3 regions of the Pseudoalteromonas sp. DY56-GL79 genome follow, and region 1 is predicted to be linked to each of the others. Evidence: predicted binding sites of a transcription regulator. Region 1 holds the regulator's gene; each other region holds the start of a gene.
The links. Region 1 encodes sigma-54, which starts transcription at its own class of promoters, with help from an activator protein. Its sites were predicted from a motif close to GTTGGCACGNNNNTNGNNT; they were not measured.
Positions count from the first base shown of each region.

Region 2: a site for sigma-54 is predicted at 2,523-2,541, ahead of NO992_RS02920 (P-II family nitrogen regulator). Genes of this name have one in related genera too.
Region 3: a site for sigma-54 is predicted at 1,683-1,701, ahead of fliE (flagellar hook-basal body complex protein FliE). Genes of this name have one in related genera too.

Region 1 is NZ_JANHZS010000006.1:56,473-60,760, forward strand. It holds gene rapZ (RNase adapter RapZ) at 1-46, opposite strand, end outside; gene ptsN (PTS IIA-like nitrogen regulatory protein PtsN) at 39-497, opposite strand; gene hpf (ribosome hibernation promoting factor) at 499-786, opposite strand; gene NO992_RS05820 (RNA polymerase factor sigma-54) at 816-2,315, opposite strand; gene lptB (LPS export ABC transporter ATP-binding protein) at 2,362-3,087, opposite strand; gene lptA (lipopolysaccharide transport periplasmic protein LptA) at 3,087-3,629, opposite strand; gene lptC (LPS export ABC transporter periplasmic protein LptC) at 3,619-4,173, opposite strand; gene kdsC (3-deoxy-manno-octulosonate-8-phosphatase KdsC) at 4,170-4,288, opposite strand, start outside.
Region 2 is NZ_JANHZS010000003.1:79,560-83,847, forward strand. It holds gene mrcB (penicillin-binding protein 1B) at 1-738, opposite strand, end outside; gene NO992_RS02915 (ammonium transporter) at 900-2,129, opposite strand; gene NO992_RS02920 (P-II family nitrogen regulator) at 2,143-2,481, opposite strand; gene NO992_RS02925 (diguanylate cyclase domain-containing protein) at 2,671-3,900, opposite strand; gene NO992_RS02930 (S10 family peptidase) at 4,177-4,288, shown strand, end outside.
Region 3 is NZ_JANHZS010000002.1:136,582-140,869, forward strand. It holds gene NO992_RS01975 (PAS domain-containing sensor histidine kinase) at 1-106, shown strand, start outside; gene NO992_RS01980 (sigma-54-dependent transcriptional regulator) at 103-1,482, shown strand; gene fliE (flagellar hook-basal body complex protein FliE) at 1,740-2,072, shown strand; gene fliF (flagellar basal-body MS-ring/collar protein FliF) at 2,093-3,811, shown strand; gene fliG (flagellar motor switch protein FliG) at 3,804-4,288, shown strand, end outside.

The sequences.
Region 1 (4,288 bases):
GGCCACTGATAATGATAAGCTCGAGTCCTTTTTCTTCATCACTCATCAAGTTCACCTTGGATCACTGCATATAACTCGTCATCACTTTTTGCTTGCCTAAGCATTTTGCAAAAAGACTTGTCTTTGAGTGTATCAGCAATCGCCGCTAAGGTCTTCAGGTGCTGTTGATTATCACCTTCGGGTACGATGAACGCGACAAAAATATCGACAGGCTGCTTATCTATGGCTTCAAACTGGATCCCTTGCTCGCTAACAAGCACCATTGCAAGGATTTTATCCAAACCTTCAAGTCTACCATGAGGAATGGCAATACCTTTACCGATCCCTGTGCTGCCTAATTTCTCTCGCGCCATTAAAGCGTCTAAGATAGCATGCTGACTGGTATTTGGAATTTGGCTATGAGCCAGTTCGCTGATGTATTCTAAAATACGTTTTTTGCTATTAAAAAGGACCGCAGCTTTACTGCAGTCCTTGTTCACCAATTCACTTAATTTCATCTTAGTGTCGAGTGAGCTTCTCTTTGTGTTTAATAACTTGACGATCTAGCTTGTCGATAAGGCCATCAATTGCGGCATACATATCTTGATGCTCTGTTGATGCAAATAGCTCGCCGCCGTTTACGTGTAATGTTGCTTCTGCTTTTTGTACTAGCTTCTCGACATCAAGGATCACATGCACGTTATTGATATGATCAAAGTGCCTTTCTAGCTTCGCAAACTTGTTGGTGACATAGTCTCTTAATGAGTCAGTAATTTCTACATGGCGACCAGTTAGATTTAGTTGCATAAGCATTTTTCCTTCTTGGTTTTTACGTCTTATATCAAGCTTTTACGCTGATTTGACGGTGGAATGGCTAGGGATTCACGATATTTTGCAATCGTACGTCTCGCTACCTTAATTCCTTGCTCAGCTAAGATATCTGCAATTTTGCTGTCACTCAATGGTTTCGCGGTATTTTCTGCAGCTATCAGCTTTTTGATAAGTGCTCTAATTGCTGTAGAAGAGCACTCACCTCCATTTTCTGTACTTACATGGCTAGAGAAGAAGTACTTCAGCTCAAATATTCCCCGAGGTGTATGCATGTATTTTTGTGTTGTCACACGGGAAATTGTGGACTCATGCATCTCAACCATTTCAGCAACATCATTTAGCACCATAGGGCGCATTGCTTCGGGGCCATGTTCAAAGAATGCCTGTTGTTGTTGCACAATGCAATTGGTAACTTTTAATAAAGTATCATTTCGGCTTTCTAAGCTTTTAATAAACCACTTCGCTTCTTGTAAATGTGAGCGAATAAACTGACTATCTGTACTGGATTTCGCTGTTCTAGACATCGCAGCATAATGGTCGTTTACTTTTATTTTAGGCATAGCATCAGGATTTAGCTCTACGACCCAACGACCTTTTACTTTTTTCACCGATACGTCAGGGATCACATATTCAGGCTCTTCATGAATAATGCTTGCCGCTGGTTTTGGGTTAAGACTATGAATTAACGTCATGACCTCTTTGAGATCGGCTTCTTTAAGGCGTGTTTTCTTAGTCAAAGTTCGATAGTCACGGCTGGCAAGCAAGTCGATATGCTCTGTCAGGATCATTTTCGTTTCGGCAATCCATGGCGTATCTGGGGCGAATTGATTTAGCTGAATACACAAGCATTCTTGTAAACTACGCGCTGCGATACCGACAGGATCGAAAAGCTGAATACGTTTGAGCACGGCTTCGACTTCATCCAGCTCAATAGGCTCTTCGCTACTCTCATCATTAATGCTTTCTAAAATGTCTTCGCAAGACAGTGTTAAAATGCCTGACAGGTCGACCGCTTCAATAATCGCAATCGCAATCGCTCTATCTGTTGGACTAAATGGTGTCAGCTCAAGTTGCCACATGAGATAGTCGTGGAGAGATTCAGAGGTTTCCCCTTGATAAACATTATCGTCATCGGGAAGTGGGCCTGAGCTTGCAGCGGGCGCTGCACTCATATACTCGTCCCAAGTGACATCCATGGCGAGGTCATCGCTCACCGTGTCTTTGCTCATGGCTGTATCTGAGTCTATCTCATAGTCACTAACCTGCACTTCATCGCTTGAATCTTGATTGTCGTCAGCACTGCTCTTTTCTTGACTGTGTTGGTCAGTGTTTTCGCCGTCAGTATTATCACCTTCTTCCACTTCCAACAATGGATTGCTGTCTAATGCTTCTTGTATTTCTTGTTGCAGATCCAATGTACTAAGCTGCAGCAAGCGAATGGCTTGTTGCAGTTGTGGAGTCATTGTAAGTTGCTGCCCCATGCGCAGCTGTAATGATTGCCTCATGTATCTCTAACAATCCTTTTTAACAGTTATTAATACTACGTCTTAACTATAGCTTGAATTGTTCGCCTAGGTAGACATCTCTTACGGTTTGATCTGCCAAAACATGTTCTGGCGTGCCTGCAGCGATTAACTCACCATGTGAAACGATGTAGGCTTTTTCACATACGTCCAGTGTTTCTCTAACGTTATGATCGGTGATTAGCACACCGATACCGCGGTTTTTTAGGTGCTCTATGATTGTCTTTATATCTAACACCGAAATAGGATCAACACCAGCAAAAGGTTCATCTAACAGGATAAACTTAGGGTTAGCGGCTAAAGCGCGAGCAATTTCTACGCGTCTTCTTTCGCCTCCCGACAATGCCATGCCCTGTGAGTCGCGAATGTGTTGGATATTAAACTCATCCAGTAACTCGTTTAGTTCAGCTTCTCTTTCAACTTTAGATAAGTCTTTTCGAGTTTCTAAAATCGCCATCAAATTTTGATAGACCGTGAGTTTTCTAAAGATCGAAGACTCTTGCGGTAGATAACCAATACCAAGTCGCGCGCGGCTGTGCATTGGTAGCAAAGTGATATCTTCGTCATCAATCTGAATAAAACCTTTGTCGCTTGGTACTAACCCTACAATCATATAAAAGGTCGTGGTTTTACCTGCGCCATTCGGGCCCAATAAGCCTACAATGCTGCCAGCTTGAACACTTAAGCCAACATTTTTGACGACCTGGCGGCCTTTATAACTCTTTGCTAGACCAGTTGCTTTGAGCTCGCTCATTAATTGTTACCTTCTTCCTGCGCTTTTTTATCTTTTGCGTCTTTTTTGTCATCAACAGGAACAAGGATGGTTCTTACACGGGAATCTTCTTGGTCTGAGCGCTCAGCACTGATCAGTTGCTTTTCAATGTCATAGGTGATGACCTGAGCATTGATTTTTTGCCCAGTTTGATTGATTTCCGCATCGCCAGAAATGACTAAGGTGCCTTTCGCAACGTCGTAGCGAATTTCGTTTGCTTTGGCTTCTAGCAAATTACCATCAGGTTGACGTTCGCTGAAAATAGCTGGGCTGCCAGTTGCAACAAGCAGTTGCTTGTTAGTACCAAGCTCCGCGCGGCGATGGACTTCTAGGCGATCGGCATTTATTTTTCTGTTGCCATGAATAATAACAACATTCTGTTCAAAAATACCGATGTTGCTTTGCAGTTGAGCTTGCTGACGGCCAGCATCAATAATGACTTCATTTTGTTCTGCAGCAATTACTAGAGTAGAACTTGCAAGCAAGCCGATGAAAACTAGTTTGTTAATGATTTTACTGGTCATAATAAATTGTCTTTGTGTGGTTGATGAGTTCGATCACTTGCTTTTGTAGATCCGCATGCAGTCCTTTACCCGTGATCCTAAGACTAGGACCCGTGATAACGACAGGGTGTTCCGACTTCATCAATTTTTGCTTAATTTCAACTCTTACATTATCGGCATTGATATCGGTGATCATGGCGTTAGGCGTTAAATTCTTTGCCAGCACATTGCCCTCTAATATCAAGGTATTGTTTTCGTACAGTGTTGCTTCTAATGCACTTATTTGCCAATTTTGCTCACCGTTATATAAGGTGAAAATAGGCTTTTCAAAGTGACTAAAGCCAAGATCTTGATACAACTCCATCTTATCAGCAGTTACCTGATAGTTTAATAAGCCATTTTCACTATAGGTCGTTTGCTGAAGTGTGGTTGCAACATAATCGGGCTTAGCTAACGGTTCATCTTCTTTTGCTGAGTCCGCCTCTGATGGATTAAACATGGGCGACCACATCCATACCATTATTGAAGCGAAAACAATGAGTAAGATGACACGCAATACGGTCATGTACTTGATCCTTTGGAAGTCAATAAGTGATTTTGGCTGAGCATTAGAAGATCAGTCAGTTCTCTCACAGCACCAAAACCACCAGGCATCAAAGTGGTGTAGTGGGCGATACGTT
Region 2 (4,288 bases), on a different contig from region 1:
CGTAAGCGTACTGCCACCTTGCACGGTTCGCCCTGCTTTGATGTTGGCATACAGCGCACGTAAAATAGACAGCGCAGAAACACCATGATGTTGGTAAAAGTCTCTATCTTCTACCACCAGCAGCGTTTCTTTTAAAATATTAGGAAATTTATCGAACGGAACAAACTCTCTGTCTTGCCGAGATTCATTGCCGATCCGAGCAATCTGCACTGGTTCTAAGCGAGCGTCAGCTAAGCGTCGACCTTGATTATCAACAATATTGGCAAGCTTCTTACCAGCAAAATTAAGCGTAAAAATACGCGCGGTTTCTGGGCCATCGTAGAATTCGAACGCGCGACGATGGATGGTGATTGTGCGACCTTGAACGGTATATTGACCGGTACGGCTGATACGATTTACACGGGAATAATTAAGCCGCTTCAACTCCCACAGCACTTCATCCTCATTAAGGAACTGATCAGGAAAAAACTGCATCGATCTGGCATAAACCTGCACGGGAAGTTCCCATTTATTGCCTTCAAACTGGCGGCTTATTTTGGCGTCTAAGTAGATGATATAGATTGCTACAAGGAATATCGCCGCAATAGTCCCCTTCCAAAAGAAAGACCACAACGTGCTCAGTACACGGCTTTTAATTCTTTGCATCTTAGAACCGTTTTGCTGGGTATTGTTTTTACGCGAAGTGTTCGCTTTGACGTTTGAATTTTTGGCAGGTGTTCTTTTCTTTTTATCCGTCATGACCCAAGTAAAACTAAAAAATGAATCGCAAGATGGTAGGGTAACCTAAATTAACAACTGCTGAAAGTAGAATAATATTTATAAAGAAAAGTGAGCCCTGCTGGACTCACTTTGTTTAGACAACGAGAACTTTACAATATTGACCGAGAGCCAAATTGGTATTACTGTCCGCGAACTGTCACGAACTCGGGATAGGCATCTACGCCACAATCATGTTGATCCATACCACTTAGCTCTTCTTCTTCACCAACGCGGATCCCCATGCTCGCTTTCAATACACTCCAAACAATATAGGAAGCAATGAAAACAAAACCTAAAATAGTGATAAGTCCCACAGCCTGACCTTGGAAAGTAGCGTCTGAGTTTGAAAATGGCACCATCATCACACCCAGCGCACCGCAGATACCGTGAACAGAGATAGCACCGACAGGATCATCAATTTTTGCTTTATCTAGCGCAACGATACTAAACACCACCAATGCACCGCCTATGGCACCGAGGATAAGCGCTAATATAGGTGTTGGAGAAGCAGGTTCTGCGGTAATGGTCACTAGACCTGCTAGTGCACCATTAAGCACCATAGTTAAATCCGCCTTGCCCCACATTAATTTACACACCAACAGTGCAGCAACCGCACCTGCAGCCGCCGCCGCATTGGTATTTAGCATGATTTGGCTGACCGCGATGGCATTTTCTTTGTCGGCAAGGAACAGTTGAGAGCCACCGTTAAAGCCAAACCACCCCATCCACAAAATAAAGGTGCCTAGTGTAGCTAGTGGCATGTTGGAACCAGGAATTGGGTAAATCTCACCATTTTTGCCATATTTTCCTTTGCGCGCACCTAGTAACAGAACACCCGCTAGTGCCGCAGCAGCACCGGCACCATGCACAATGGCAGAACCGGCAAAGTCAACAAAGCCAAGCTCAGATAAGAAACCACCGCCCCACGTCCAATAGCCTTCTAACGGGTAGATAAAACCAGTTAACACCACACAAAATGCTAAAAACGCCCACAATTTCATACGCTCAGCAACAGCGCCCGAGACAATTGACATGGCCGTTGCAACAAATACCACTTGGAAGAAAAAGTCGGATTGCAGTGCATGGTCGGCATCCTTAGCAGCACTGCCAATGAGCGCGCCAAGACTTGGTAAAACCCCACCTTCGGCATTATTCACATACATGATGTTGTAACCAATAAGCAGATACATAGTACAAGCAATAGCGTACAGTGCGACGTTCTTGGTAAGGATTTCAGTGGTATTTTTTGAGCGTACTAATCCCGCTTCAAGCATAGCGAAACCGGCAGCCATCCACATAACTAAGACGCCAGAGATCAAAAAGTAAAAGGTATTTAATGAAAATTTTAGTTCTATTATTGTATTTTCCATTGCTCGGCTCCCCTTAAATGGCTTCTTCATCAAGTTCGCCGGTACGGATCCGAACAACTTGGTCTAAGTCGTAAACAAAGATTTTTCCATCACCAATTTTTCCAGTGAACGCAGCCTTTGTAACCGTTTCCACAACGCGCTCGGCGTTTTCGCTTAACGTTGCAATTTCTATTTTTATTTTTGGAATGAAATCGACTTGATATTCTGCACCGCGATACAGTTCGGTGTGACCGCGCTGACGTCCAAACCCTTTAACGTCAACGACCGTCATGCCTTCAATCCCCAGATCGGCTAACGCTTCACGCACCTCATCCAGTTTAAATGGTTTTATTATTGCACTTATCATTTTCATGCTGAGTCCCCTTAGGACAGTTGATCCTGTTGTATGCAGTAATCCAACCTTTATGCCAAATTTTTTATTCCTTAATTAACAATGAATTAAAGTGGGAGGTGGAATTTAACGCATAAAAAATGCACCATCTAGGTGCATTGATATTAAGTCTGAACTGAGTTGGTGCATAAACACCCAAATAACGAAAAGCTAATGCGCGATAACGCAATTTCGTTGTTTGTCCTTCGCTTTGTAGAGCGCTTTATCAGCCTTGCGCATTACTTCGCTTAGACTCTTTGATTGGCAAGCCGCGAGGCCAATACTGATGGTGCAATAATGCTTACCCTCAGGAATTTTAAATGCTTGCTGTGCAAGGCGCTCTCTAAAGTCTTCTAGCATGTGCTTTGCCATCTTCATATCTGAGCTTGGAATAAGCAAAGCAAACTCTTCCCCACCAATACGTGCGACAATGTAGTGACCAAATGCACTACGCAGTAAATCAGCAACTTGTTTAAGTACATCATCACCGCTTTCATGACCATATTGGTCGTTAATAGATTTAAAATGATCGAGGTCTAACAATGCCAATATATGCTGGCTCGGTTTGTTTTTGATTAAACGCTCTGCCTGCTGACAGAAATAACGGCGATTATAAAGTCCTGTTAAATAGTCTCGATGCGCATATTCTTTGATTTCTGCAATCAAATTGAGCTGCTCCATCGTCTGCATGATGCGGCAATGAAACTCTTCACTCATAAAAGGTTTTGCCAAAAAGTCATTGGCGCCGTATTTGATAAACTTAGCTGACAAACCATGACTTCCCGCGCCAGATAGACCTATAATCGCCAACTCATCTCGTCCGCGACTATTACGAACGGATTTCACCAACTCAAAGCCATCCATCGTCGGCATCGCAAAGTCTGTCAGCAGTAGCTTAATTTCATGGTCAGATAGCAACATCTCCAATGCCTGTTCGCCATCTTGCGCCTCAAGCACTGTAAATAATTGCTTTTCAAGCATCTGCTTCATTACTGCTCGACTGATCACAGAATCATCGGCGATCAGCGCCTTGCAACCTTGGTTTCTCAACAGTCTAGATGCTAACTTGACCGCGTATAGGTATGAATCACGGTTGTCTTTAATTACATAATCCACCACGCCCATTTCAAGCATTTGCTGGCGACTATATTCATCTATTTTTGAGGTCAGCACCACAGTGGGAATTTTGTGGCTAAGCGTGAGCTGCACGACCTCTGCGTCCATCGCATCGGGCAGCGTTAAATCTACCAGCGCCAATGTATATTGGTGCTGTGCTAAGAAGTCCTTACTTTCCTTGAGGGACCAAGCAAAATCGATTTCGACATCTAGATGCTGAGCAGCAAGGTGTCGCAATACCTGTTGTACGACTTTACTGTCTTCAACAATTAAAATTCTTTGCATGGATTGAGATCTCTTAAGTACAACGAGAAGCGCAGTGAAACAAGAATTTAACGGGGCTAAATACTTTATTACTACATAATAAAGTACTAAATATACGCGAATCTTGCACTAAAAAAAACCAAATCGGCTCAAATTCGTTACTTTTCGATAAACGAGGTTACAACAGCCTATTTTTCAAACCTGCCGTTTTTTTTGTTGAGTTTGTCTCAATGGCTTTGAATTTCAGATGAAATACTTCTTTAATGCAGACATACCGACTGCAATACCGAGGAAGCAATGAAAAAACTACTACCACTATTGCTCGTGAGTTGTGCCCTACTCTCAGCGCCAAGCATAGCTGAAGAGCACAACCGCGCAATTGAGATAGATCATAAAATAACAACTGAGC
Region 3 (4,288 bases), on a different contig from region 1:
TTCAGTCGCTAACGCACACAAAGGGTTTGCGCAGGCAGACAATGTTGAAGGTAAGGGCGCGCGTTTTAGCTTGGTACTACCACTAATTGAGGCGGAGGAGCTATGAGTAACAGAGTTTTAGTTGTTGAAGATGATGCTGGTTTAAGAGAAGCACTCATAGATACATTGCAGCTTTCAAATATCGAGTGCGTAGAAGCAAGTTGTGCGGAACAAGCCGTTTTATTGCTAAAGCAGGAAACCTTTTCTTTGGTGGTGAGTGATGTGCAAATGGGTGCCATGAGTGGGCTTGACTTGTTAAAGACCATTAAACTCAACTATCCCGAATTACCGGTATTGATGATGACAGCATACGCGACCATTGATGATGCGGTTGAGGCGATGAGATTGGGTGCTATCGACTATATGGCGAAGCCATTTGCGCCAGAAGTATTGCTTAATATGGTTGGACGTTATTTACCTGAGAAGGAAAAAGAGACAGACGGCCCCATTGTTGCCGATCCAAAGAGTATTAAACTACTTGAACTGGCCGCAAAAGTAGCTAAGTCGGATGCCAGCGTTATGGTACTTGGGCCAAGCGGTTCAGGTAAAGAAGTGTTGGCTCGTTATATTCACGATAAATCTGACAGAGCAGACGAGCCTTTTATCGCAATTAACTGCGCTGCAATCCCGGAAAATATGCTCGAAGCGACCCTATTTGGTTACGAAAAGGGGGCGTTTACAGGTGCCATTCAAGCGTGCCCTGGAAAATTTGAGCAAGCACAAAAGGGAACGATTTTGCTTGATGAGATCACAGAGATGGATTTGGGATTACAAGCAAAATTACTTCGCGTGTTACAAGAGCGCGAGGTTGAGCGTCTAGGCAGCAGAAAAACCATTTCACTGGATGTCAGAGTGTTGGCAACCAGTAACCGCGATTTAAAAGAAGCGGTGGATGATGGGGTATTTAGAGAAGATTTATATTATCGCCTCAATGTTTTCCCGCTAGAGTGGTTGCCATTGAAGGACAGAGCAGGTGATATCGCTGTGTTAGCCGAGCATTTGTTGGTAAGACATACGCAAAAAGCAGGCAAGCCAACACCTATATTAAGCATCGGTGCAAAGCGCAAGCTCAGTTCGCACACTTGGCCTGGAAACGTAAGAGAGCTAGACAACGTTATTCAACGTGCCCTGATTTTGTTCCAAGGTAATGAAATTCAAGAAGATGATATTTTTATCGAAAATTTCTCACCGATGGCTTTGATTGAGTCTGCACCACTTCTAAATCATGAAGCATCAGCTTTAATGGAGCGCTCTCAAGGTGAGGATGAAATCATTAGCTATAAAGATGAGTTACAGGATAAAGAACACCAAATTATTTTAGATACGCTGGCAAAGTTTAATGGTAAACGTAAAGAGGTGGCGGAGGTATTGGGTATGAGTCCTCGCACACTTCGCTATAAGCTGGCAAAAATGCGAGATTTAGGGATTGCGTTACCCGCTTAACCTAAGATACTTAAGCTTAAAAGGAGTGAGTTAGCTCATTGCTTTTCCAAACCTCAGGTTAAGCTTTATATGTCAATTAAAATTTAATTAGGTGCCTATAAAGATCAGCAGATCTTAGGCGCCTAGTTTTTACTTCTATGCACTGCCAATTTTTCGACATACTAAAAATGTTTCAAGATACTGAAAATTAACGATTTTAAGTTGGCACGTTTTCTGCTTTATTACAGGTAACTAAGAGTTATTTTGAGTAAAGCATCATGAAAGTACAATCATCAGCGCTATTTCAAGAAATGCAGGCAATGGCTGCAGAAGCGACGAGAAACACACAGCCATCAGTGCAGCCGGTTAAGACGGCGGCATCTTCATCGGCTCAGTTTGGCGATTTACTCTCAGACGCACTTAATACGGTTCATGGCTTACAACAAGAAGCGAAACAAAAAGTCACCGCTGTTGAAATGGGTGACAGAAGCGTTTCTCTTGCAGAAGCCATGATAGCGAAACAAAAATCGTCGGTCGCTTTTGAGGCAACAGTGCAAGTTCGTAATAAACTTGTTGAGGCCTATAAAGAAATCATGAGCATGCCAGTTTAATTGAGTGACTGTGGAGAGTAATCGTGGCTACTAATCAATCAACAGATCTTACGCTTTCCGATGCAGCGCTGAATAATGACAGCGGATCGGATGAGCAACAAGAGCAAAAATCAGGCTACTTCAGTGCGCTAAGCGGTGTTGATATGTTGCGCCAGGTTACTCTGGTTATTGCCCTTGCTATTTGTTTAGCAATCGCAATCTTTATTATCATTTGGGCGCGCCAGCCAGATATGCGTCCGCTTGGTAAATACCCAACAGAAGAACTCGTCGAAACGTTAGACTTTTTAGACCAACAGAAAATTGAATACCAATTAGATGGTAATACCATTTTAGTTGCTGAGTCGGACTATCAAGACATAAAACTACGCATGGCGCGTGACGGTTTTACCCAGTCTCCGAGTTCTGGCACTGATATTCTGATGCAGGATATGGGTTTTGGTGTTAGCCAACGTCTTGAAAGAGAGCGCTTAAAACATAGTCGTGAGCAACAACTTGCGAGAACAATTGAAGAGTTACAAGACGTAAACCGTGCAAAAGTGTTGCTTGCAATTCCAAAAGAAAACGTCTTTGCACGTCGCGAGAAAAAGCCCTCTGCAACCGTAGTTATTACCCTTAAACGTGGCAAAACGCTTGGCGGCGAAGAAGTTGATTCAATCGTAGACATTGTGGCATCAGCGGTACAAGGCCTGGAACCTTCACGCGTGACCGTCACCGATCAAAACGGTCGTCTACTCAACTCTGGTTCTCAAGACTCTTTAGCTGCACGCTCGAGAAAAGAGTACGAAATCGAACGTAAGCGTGAACAAGAATATCTAGAAAAAATTGATAGCATCCTGATCCCAACTGTAGGTCTTGGTAACTTTACCGCGCAGGTTGACTTAACGATGGACTTCAGTGCAGTTGAAGAAACGCAAAAACGTTATAACCCAGATTTACCTGCGGTTCGTAGCGAAACGACGTATGAAGAAAATAATATTGGTGGTTTAGCAGTAGGTATTCCGGGTGCGCTGACTAATCAACCTCCTATAAACTCAAATATCCCAGAGGTTGCAGGGCAAGGCGGTAATGGTCAAAGTGCGACACCAAGCAGTAATCAAAAAGAAGCAACCCGTAACTATGAATTAGATACTACTATTAGCCATAAACGTCAGCAAACTGGGGTTATTCGCCGGATCAGTGTGAGTGTGGCCGTTGACTACCTCGCAAAACCTGATGCTGAAGGTAACATGGCAATGGCGCCGCGTACGCAAGAAGAGTTAAATAACATCCGTCGTTTGCTACAAGGTGGTGTGGGCTTTGATATGCAGCGAGGTGATGCACTAGAGGTAGTGACTGTGCCATTCGTGCGTGAAGACCTCACTGAAATGCAAGAGATACCACTTTGGGAGCAAGATTGGTTCCAAAAGACAATCCGTCTTGCAGCAGGTACCTTAGTGATCATTGTGCTAATCTTAGCGGTAGTAAGACCTATGCTTAAGCGTCTAATTTACCCAGATGATACGCTTGAAGATTTTGATGAAGATGCGTTGACCAGTGGTGTAGATTTAGGTGACAGTACACTCGATATGCTAAATAACGAATTCGATGAGTCTGCGGTTGGCTTCTCTTCTGACGGTAGATTACAATTGCCAGACTTACATGGCGACGAGGACTTACTCAAAGCAGTACGTGCCCTAGTTGCTAACGAACCAGAACTCTCATCACAAGTTGTGAAAGCGTGGTTGACAGAAGATGACTGATCAAGAACAAAAACAATTGCCCGCAGCCTTTGACGTTGACAAGCTAGATGGCGTCGACAAGGCTGCCATCTTACTGCTTAGTTTGACTGAAGAAGATGCGGCTCAGATTTTGAAACACTTAGAGCCGAAGCAAGTGCAAAAGGTCGGTATGGCAATGGCCTCCATGGATGACCTATCTCAGGCTAAAATAGCAGCTGTGCACAATTTGTTTATCGAACAAATTCAAAGTTTTAGTACGATAGGTTTCCAATCGGAAGATTTCATTAAGAAGGCGCTAACCGCAGCACTTGGTGAAGACAAAGCGGCAAGTCTTATTGACCAAATAGTTATGGGCTCTGGTGCAAAAGGGTTGGATTCGTTGAAGTGGATGGACTCGAAGCAGGTTGCCAATATTATCCGCAACGAGCACCCGCAGATCCAAACGATTGTATTGTCTTATTTAGAGCCTGAGCAATCCGCCGAGATTTTGTCTCAGTT